DNA from 3 places in the Romboutsia sp. genome. Region 2 is predicted to be linked to each of the others. Evidence: riboswitches for the same ligand, from Rfam matches in the RefSeq annotation. Region 2 holds a riboswitch; each other region holds the start of a gene.
The links. Region 2 has a riboswitch for glycine ahead of AC11VW_RS01540 (alanine/glycine:cation symporter family protein). Riboswitches for the same ligand answer to the same signal wherever they lie in the genome.
Positions count from the first base shown of each region.

Region 1: it holds a riboswitch for glycine, as region 2 does, so the genes downstream of both, AC11VW_RS08190 (GrdX family protein) here and AC11VW_RS01540 (alanine/glycine:cation symporter family protein) in region 2, are expected to answer to the same signal.
Region 3: it holds a riboswitch for glycine, as region 2 does, so the genes downstream of both, AC11VW_RS11880 (threonine aldolase family protein) here and AC11VW_RS01540 (alanine/glycine:cation symporter family protein) in region 2, are expected to answer to the same signal.

Region 1 covers NZ_JBXKIW010000051.1:26,607-29,899, reverse strand. Annotated here, with positions in the region: gene AC11VW_RS08195 (M3 family oligoendopeptidase) at 1-1,201, shown strand, start outside; glycine riboswitch at 1,373-1,487, shown strand; gene AC11VW_RS08190 (GrdX family protein) at 1,587-1,958, shown strand; gene trxB (thioredoxin-disulfide reductase) at 2,067-3,032, shown strand; gene trxA (thioredoxin TrxA) at 3,086-3,293, shown strand, end outside.
Region 2 covers NZ_JBXKIW010000015.1:3,212-6,504, reverse strand. Annotated here, with positions in the region: gene AC11VW_RS01545 (DMT family transporter) at 1-201, shown strand, start outside; gene AC11VW_RS01540 (alanine/glycine:cation symporter family protein) at 302-1,672, opposite strand; glycine riboswitch at 1,898-1,986, opposite strand; gene AC11VW_RS01535 (BglG family transcription antiterminator) at 2,415-3,293, shown strand, end outside.
Region 3 covers NZ_JBXKIW010000074.1:104,438-107,730, reverse strand. Annotated here, with positions in the region: partial or broken gene AC11VW_RS11895 (IS1595 family transposase) at 8-358, opposite strand; gene AC11VW_RS11890 (DUF4177 domain-containing protein) at 540-755, shown strand; gene AC11VW_RS11885 (aspartate/glutamate racemase family protein) at 901-1,551, shown strand; glycine riboswitch at 1,719-1,824, shown strand; gene AC11VW_RS11880 (threonine aldolase family protein) at 2,034-3,080, shown strand.

The DNA of each region.
Region 1 (3,293 bases), on a different contig from region 2:
TATGCAATCTAAAGATAGAGATATGAGAATAAAAGCATCGAAAGCTTATTACAATTTTTTTGAAGAAAATGAAGAAAAATTTGATGATATATTTGATAAGTTAGTAAAATTAAGAGCAAAAATGGCTACAAAACTTAATTTCAATAACTTTGTAGAACTAGGTTATATAAGAATGATGAGAACTGATTATAATTCTGAGATGGTTAAAAACTTCAGAAAACAAGTTCTTAAGTATATAGTTCCTGTTGCAAGTGATCTTTACAAAAGACAAGAAAAAAGATTAGGGATAGAAAAGTTAGTATATGTAGATGAAAACTTCGAATTTTTAAGTGGTAACGCAACTCCTAAAGGAGACCCTGAGTATATAATTGAAAATGGGAAAAAAATGTACTCAGAGTTATCAAAAGAAACAAAAGAATTCTTTGAATTTATGCTAGAAAATGAACTTATGGATTTAGTAACTAAAAAAGGAAAAGCAGCAGGTGGGTATTGTACTTATATACCTAATTATCAAGCACCGTTTATATTCTCAAACTTTAATCAAACATCAGATGATATAGATGTATTAACTCATGAAGCTGGGCATGCTTTCCAATTATATATGTCTACATGGATCGATATGCCAGAAATAAATTTCCCAACTTATGAAAGTTGTGAGATTCATTCTATGAGTATGGAATTTATAACTTGGCCATGGATGGATTTATTCTTTAAAAAAGATACTGAAAAATATAAATTTACTCATTTGTCTTCAGCAATTAAATTTATTCCATATGGAATATTAGTAGACGAATTCCAACATGATATATATGAAAATCCAACTATGAGTAAGGAAGAAAGAAAAAAAGTATGGAGAGATTTAGAGAAAAAATATCTTCCTCATAAAGACTATGAGGGATGTGAGTTCCTAGAAAATGGAGGTTGGTGGTTTAAACAAGGCCACATATTTAAAAATCCATTTTATTATATTGACTATACTCTAGCTCAAATATGTGCGCTACAGTTTTGGAAAAAGATGAGGGAAAATAAAGAACAAGGTTGGAATAGTTATTTAGATATATGTAGGGTTGGTGGAACTAAATCTTTCTTAGAAATTGTTAATATAGGTAATCTAAAATCTCCATTTGAAGATGGATGTGTAGACAATGTTATAGATGCTATTAAAGAATGGTTAGATCAAGTGGATGATAGTAACCTATAAAAATACAAATATATACAAAAAAGTGAATTTTATATAAAAATAACTCGAAAAATGATACAAAATTTTCTGAAAAATATATTGAAAAATAAATAGAAAGTTTATATACTTAACTTAGATGATATAGATAATACTTATAGGAAGAAATATTATAATTAAAAAATAGATATCCGAATGAAGGGCATGGGAGACAACTTTTAAATATAAAAGTGACCGAAGGGACAAACTTAATTTATTAATCCAAATTAAATTAAGTGAAATTCTCAGGTAAAAATACTATGCCTAGACGGACCTCTGAAGAGTATATTAACAGAGAGAACAAATTGGGGTTTGTTTTCTCTGTTTTTAATTTGCAAAAAAAATAGAATTTTGAAAGCGAGAGGGATTCATGATAATAATCACTAATAACCCAATTGTTAAACAAGAAATTACAAATAAAGAAATTTTGCATAAAGATATTACATACATAGAAATATTAAAAGAATGTAGAGACCTAATACATAAGGGCTATGAGCTTTTATCACACCCACTTTACGGAAGCGTAAAACCTAATGAAACGCCATATCGAAGTATAATAATGAAAAAAGGAAAAAATCTAGATACAAATTCACTAATATTGATAGAAGAAGCGATAGCCACTTGTAGTAAATTTCAAAAAAATAAAATAACTCCAAATTGGACAGAAAAAGTTACAGATGATTTTAAAGTTATAGACTTTGATATATTAAATAATACATTACAAAGAATTCAATATATATAACAATATCTTACTTCGTTGTTAAAGAAATAACAAAGAGTGATATGATTTGGTTTCTCAAACATGGAATTTTAAAATTCCTTTAATTGAAATATAAAAGGGGGTAGTTCAATGGAAAATTTATATGATTTAATCATAATAGGTTCAGGACCAGCAGGTCTTTCTGCAGGACTTTATGGTGCAAGAGCAAAGCTTAAAACACTTATATTGGAAAAAGGAAAAACTGGTGGACAGATAGTTACTACACATGATGTAGCAAATTATCCAGGTTCTGTAGAAGATGCAAGTGGACCAAAGTTAATAGCTAGGATGGTTGAACAATGCAAAAGCTTTGGGGCTGAAATGATTAAAGACAACATAGTTGAAGCTAATATAGATGGTAAGATAAAAGTACTAAAAGGCGAAAAAGGTGAATATAAAGGCAAAGTTGTTATCATAGCAACGGGAGCAACTCCAAGAAAATTAGGAGCTCCAGGAGAAAAAGAACTTACTGGAAAAGGTGTATCTTATTGTGCAACATGTGATGGAGATTTCTTCACAGACTTAGAAGTATTTGCAGTTGGTGGAGGAAATAGTGCAGTTGAAGAAGGTATGTTTTTAACTAAGTTTGCTAGAAAAGTAACGATAGTTCATAGAAGAGATGAGTTATCATGTGCTAAATCAATAGCAGATAAAGCTAAAGGAAATTCAAATATAGAATTTATGTTTAATACATCTATAAAGGAACTACATGGTGATGGAATACTAGAAAAAGTTGTATTTGAAAATACTGTAACAGGTGAGTTAACAGAATATGAAGCAGATGAAGAGGATGGAACAATGGGAGTATTTGTATTTGTTGGTCTTGATCCTCAAACAAGCTTATTTAAAGGTAAAATAAATATGGATAAAAGAGGATATATAATAACAGATGAAGAGATGAGAACTAATGTAGAAGGAGTATTTGCAGCAGGAGATTGCAGAGTTAAGACTTTAAGACAAGTGGTAACAGCTACAAGTGATGGTGCAATAGCTACAATAGTGGCTGAAAAATATATTGATAATAAATTAGAACACTTAGAAGAAGCAAAAGTATAAAAATATGTTTTGCTTTAAAATAAGATATTAAAATATGAAGGGGGATTTAAAATATGGTAGTTTTAGATAAAAATATTTTTGAAGAAGAAGTTTTAAAACAAGAAGGTATAGTAGTTGTAGATTTCTGGAGTGAAGGGTGTGAGCCTTGTAAAGCATTACTTCCAGAGGTTGAAGAGTTAGCTAACCAATATGGTGATAACTTCAAGTTTTGTAAATTAGATACTACAAAGGCTAGAAGATTAGCTATAAAAGAGAAAGTAT
Region 2 (3,293 bases):
TATGCTGCTGTAGAAAAACATAAACATAATCATATTCATGAAATTATTCAGCATGAGCATAGACATAATCATAATGATGGTCATCACAATCATACTCATAAGGATTTTAAAAATAAAGAACATAGTCATGAACATAGCCATGAGTCAATAGAACACACTCATAACCATACTCCAGATATGCATCATTCTCACTCACATTAATCTAGAAAAAATCATCAAAAAGTATCTTACTAAATATTTTAATAAATCATACTATAAAGAGAACCTAGTGTGTAATCACACACTAGGTATTTTGAGCATTCTATAGATTTGTGTGAATATAATTTTCTTTCTTAGATGTTAAATAATCCATATAAACATTAGTTTCAGAAACAACCACAGGCATAAGGTAAAGCAGAGCAATCAAGTTAGGAATAGCCATAAGACCATTTACAATATCTGCAATTATCCAAACTACTTCTAATTTTAAAAATGATCCAAGCAATACCATAAAAACAAAAATAATTCTATAACCATTTATACCTTTAGTACCAAATAAAAACTCAAAACATCTTTCACCATAATAACTCCACCCTAGTATAGTAGTAAAAGCAAACAAACTTAAACTAAGTGTTAAAAATAAAGGCCCAATACCAGGAAGTACACTTTCAAAAGCACTTTGAGTCATAAGAGCACCATTTAAATTTCCATGCCAAACACCTGACAATATAAGTGAAAAACCAGTAAGAGAACAAATAATTAAACTATCTATAAAAGTACCAGTCATAGAAATAAGACCTTGTTCAGCCGGCCACTCAGTCTTAGCAGCAGCAGCAGCAATAGGTGCACTACCAAGTCCTGATTCATTAGAAAATACACCACGAGCGATACCATTTCGAATAGCCATAGAAACACTAGCACCTACAAATCCACCAAAGGCAGAAGTAGGAGTAAAAGCACTTTTTATTATCAACATAAAAGTAGATGGTATTTTATCAAATGAACTTACAAGAATTAATAAGCACATCAATATATAAATAACAGACATAAAAGGAACTACTGTAGTTGAAACTTTAGATATATTTTTAAGTCCTCCAAATACAATTAAAGCAACAAGTAAGGCTAAAATAATTCCAGTTATTCTAGGGTCAACTCCAAAACTTCCATTAAGAGAATCAGTTATAGAATTAACTTGAGTGAAAGTACCAATACCTAAAAGTGCAACTAACACACCACTTACAGCAAAGAAAATTGCAAGAGGTTTGTACTTATTACCCATACCATTTACGATATAATACATGGGCCCACCAGATACTTGTCCGTTTTTGTCTTTAGTTCTATATTTTATAGCAAGTACACCTTCAGCATATTTAGTAGCCATACCAAAGAATGCAGCAATCCATAGCCAAAATAATGCACCAGGACCTCCAACTTTTATAGCAGTAGCAACACCAACTATATTTCCAGTACCAATAGTAGCAGCAAGAGCTGTACATAAAGCACCGAAGCTAGAAATATCACCACTACCACTGTTTTCAGCTTTAAAAATTAGCTTTAGAGCAGTAGGAAGCTTAGTAATTTGTAAAAATCCAAGCTTAAAAGAAAATAAGATACCAGTACCAACTAATAGTACAAGTAAAGGTGGACCCCATATGAAAGAGTTCATTTGGTTTAAAACATCAATTAAATTCATAAAAATACACTCCTTAATATTTTTCGCTCACGATTTAAATTTGATAAAATACAAAATTTATATATTTTAACATCAAAGAGCGAAGTGAATTTTATGCCCTAGTAAATCAATAGAGTAAAATGAATTAATTGACAGGTAGATTAAAAAAAGCTAAATCTAGCATAGATTTAGCTCTGGATAAACGACATACTATAAAAAGGTACTCAAAAAAAGTACTAAGTATAGTATATAATCCCTGTCCTTTTGCCTGAGAGATTGAGCGTAATTGCCTTGCCCCTTCGGCGCCCATAATGGGTCTCTCCAGAGTTCCCTAAGCTTTACAGTCCTACTTTTTATAAAAGTACCTGAGAGTGTAACTCCTTCGGTGTGCCAAATTTAGCAACTCTTCTATAAAGCTTCAAGCGGGTATTGATTTGTTGTTAGCATTATTTATAATGATAATATAGAATATTGCGACAAATGTCAATGGAATATTTTAATTAGATATATTGTAAACTACCAATAAACAATTTATCATACAAAAAACTATAACACTAATAAAATATCTGGAGAATTTAGTAGTATTAAATAATTGTACAGCTAGAAAAATTAAATCAAACATTTGAAGTAAATGAAGAATATGTAAATGTAGCATTGAAGAAAATTATGATACTATAGAAGAGTATCTGTATAAGGAATTTAATCTTACAGAAGAATATATAAAATAGATTAGAAATAATTATTTAGAATAAAGGTGATTTTTGTGACGGTAAATATAACTCCAAGACAATTAAACATAATAAAGACATTGTCAGGTAATAGTAATGCAGTAAGTAGCATAGCTTTAAGTCAAGAAATAGGATGCTCAACAAAAACAATTCAAAGTGAAATAAAAGAGATAAATAAAGTTCTTAAAAATAGTAAAATAATGCCTGTAAGAGGTGTTGGATACAAAATAGAAGGAAACTTAGATGAATTGAATTTAAATACTAATATCTATAATGATATAGATCGAGTTATGTATATTATAAAAACAATGCTAAACTTAAGCACAACAAATGAAAATGCTATTAGATTAGACGATTTAGCAGACTCTATGTATGTAAGTGTATCTACTGTAAAAAATGATTTAAAAGAAGTTAAAAAAATATTAGGCAAATATAATATAAAAATAGCTACAAAGCACAAACAAGGAATAATTATATTAGGTGAAGAGAAAGATATTATAAAATGTATAGTAAGTTTGTATAATAAAAAAGATAATGAATTAAATATAAATGATTTTTTAACACAATATGTAAAAAATAATATATTTACTATAAATAAGATATTATTAGACTGTTTAGATGATGAAAAGTTAATTATAACTGATATAGAATTTAAAAATATCTTAAATAATATATTAATATCATTAAGCCGAAATATAGATCAAGATGTATATATATATAATTGCGATAAAGATAAATCTATTTATATAAATAAAAATAAAGAAGAATATTGTTTACAACAAGAAAAAAAGTATATAAAAAAATATATATTAAATTATAAAAGCAAAAAAGAATATATAATAAACAATAATGAAAATAAAGATATAATAATAAGTTCTATAAGACAATTTGTACAGGATTTAAAAATAGCAACA
Region 3 (3,293 bases), on a different contig from region 2:
CTCAATTACGGTCAATTCCAGTTTCAATGCACAGTTGGTCGTTAAAAATTCCTCTTTTCTTCTTATCCTTTTTGCTTTTACCTCTTTTTCTAGGTTCTCTAGGCATCTTAAAAGTAGTGCTTTTGCAATGATTCCCTTTGTACGAACGACGAACAAAAACTTCGTCAACCTCTACAGCGCCTTCTACAGTATCGTTTTTAAGTGATAAATTGATAACATCCAAAATTCTATGACGCATATAAAAAGATGTTTTAACATCTACACCAACTTCTTCTGCACATTGTCTTATAGATAATCCTAATATCATTAATTCGCAGTATTTAAGCCATTTGTCTAAACCTAATTTTGTATTAGAGAATGCAAAATACAATCCTTCACTTGAATTAGCTGTTAGGATTTCAAAGGAGTTAAATACTCCGATTGAAGAATTATTTATCTTTGAATTTTAACTATTAACTATTAACTATTAACTATTAACTATTAACTATTAACTATTAACTATTAACTATTAACTAAGTTTATTGTTTTGTGGAAGTTATATGTATGAGTATAAATTTATAGAGGTGCGATTAAAGAAAGGATTTAAAGTTAAAACTGGTGACACTTTTGAGGAATGTAAAGATATTGTTCAAGAAGAAGCAAAAAATGGATGGAGATTAAATCAAGTTATTATTCCAGTATGTGAAAATACTGGTATATCACCATATTCAACAGCATATTGTTATCAAATTGTTTTTGAAAAAGAAATAAAATAATTATTTAAAAATATAAAAAGAGGGCAATAGTGCTAAAACTATTGCTCGTTTTATATTTACAACCAGAAGGAATTGGACTGAAAATATAGAACAATATAATAATTAAATCCGAAAAATATGCTACAAATCATAGGAGGTGATATGTATGAATTGTGTTAAAGTTGGCGTTATTGCAGGAACTCCTGTAGATACTCAAATGGGGGTAGATTTTTTAATATCAAAAGGGATTAATGCACGTGGATATTGCGTATCTTCATGTCCTCAAGAACAATCAAAATTTCAAATATTATCTCCTTTTGAACTTGCGGATGAAATTAGAAAGATAATAAGAAAAATAAAATCTGAAAGTATTGATACAATAATAATATATTGTAATTCTCTAAGTGCTGCAGTTGATATGGATAAACTGTCTATCGAAGAAGATATAAGAATTATTACTCCACTTAGCGTTTATAAAAAAATTGCTTACAACTTTAAAAATATTGGTGTACTAACAGCTAACAATAAAAGTTGCGCAGGTATTGAAAAAGTTGTACAAAGTGTAAATTCTGATTGTAATGTTATTGGAATAGGAATACTTCCTTTAGTTATAGATATAGAAAAAGGCATATCGGCTAAAAAAATAGTTGAAAAATTTGCATTAAGAAATGTGATGGAATTTTATAATTCTATAAAAGTCGATGTAGTTATCTTGGGATGTACTCACTTTCCTTATTTATATAATGAATTGAAAAAATATACCGATATTCCTATTCTTGATCCTGCACAGTTAATGTATGAGATGATATATAAATGATAGTTATATATCTTTTTTTCGTATCTAAGGAAATCGTTATATTTATGAAAGATTTAGAATGTTATGAAAAAAAATGAAATTAACTTTACAAATAAATAATAATGGCATATAATACAATTTATAATTTAATATACTCGGATGAAGGTAGTAGGATTAAAACTATTACTGGACGAACCTCTGGAGAGACTCTATTTAGAGCACCGAAGGGGCAAAGTTGGTTAAATACAATTTTTAATCAACCAAACTCTCAGGTAAAAGGACAGGGGATATATCAAAGCCTATGATATATTTCAAAGATATATCATAGTTAATGATATATTTCTAATATATATCAAAATTGATGATATATTTCTAACTAGAGGCCAGATCATATTGATTTGGCTTTTATTATTAAAAAACAAAATTTATATTTGTTTTTTATATCCTTATAAAAATAGAGATAAATTAAATTAAATCTAATATAACAATAAGGAGATGTTTTTATGAAGATGTTTTTAAGTGATAATAACTCAGGTGTGCACCATAATATTTTGGAGGCTATGGTAAAAGCAAATGAAGGACATGTTTTTCCTTACGGTAATGATGCATATACAAAAAAAGCTGAATTGAAGTTTAAAGAACTATTTGGACAAAATACAGAGGTATACTTTGTATTAAACGGAACAGCAGCTAATATTATTGCGTTAAGTGCTGCTTTAAGACCTTATGAAAGTATTATATGTACAGACAGTGCTCATATAAATGGTGATGAATGTGGAGCTGTAGAAAGATTTACTGGTTCAAAATTATTACAAGTACCTAATGTAAATGGAAAAATATCTGTAGATGATATAAAAAAAATGCTTATACTTAAGGGGAATTTTCATAGAACCCAACCAAAAATGATTTCTATAAGTCAATGTAGTGAATTTGGAACAGTATATACGGTAGAAGAAATAAAAGAAATATCAAAGTTTGCACGTGAAAATGACTTATATTTACATGTAGATGGATCTAGAATTTCAAATGCAGCTGTCTCTCTTAATACTAATTTTAAAGAAATGATAACTGAAGCAGGAGTAGATATATTATCCTTTGGAGGAACTAAAAATGGGCTTATGTTTGGTGAAGCCATAGTTATTTTAAATCCTAATATAAGTAAAGATCTTAAATATATAAGAAAACAAGGTATGCAATTAATTTCGAAAATGAGATATATATCGGCTCAATTTTTAGAATACCTAGAAAATGATTTATATTATAAAAATGCTAAACAAGCTAATGACATGGCTATGTTATTAAATAATGAACTAAAAGATATAAAAGAAATAGAAATTATTTATCCTGTTCAATCGAATATGATATTTATGAAAATACCTAAAAATATTATAAAACATATTGAAAATAAATATGAGTTTTATACAATAGATGAAAATGATGGGTCAATAAGATTTGTAACGTCATTTGATACTACCCAAAAAGATATAGAAAATCTTGTGAATGATATTAAACTTGGATTAAAGTTAGATATTGAGGCAATGTTAGTGTAGCTGTTACAGGTGCAAACTAAATCCCAATTCTTAACATTCAATAGCTGAATATATTGAATTTACTATGTTTTTACTTTGATAAGTTCTGAGAATTTGAAAACACTACAGTTTTTGATAATGTACTTCAAAGTTGTTGTATGAAGCCAAGCGAACTGGTGGAAACAAAGTAGTTATATATAACAATCAGAGTTAAGTAAACTTATTGTTGTGTGT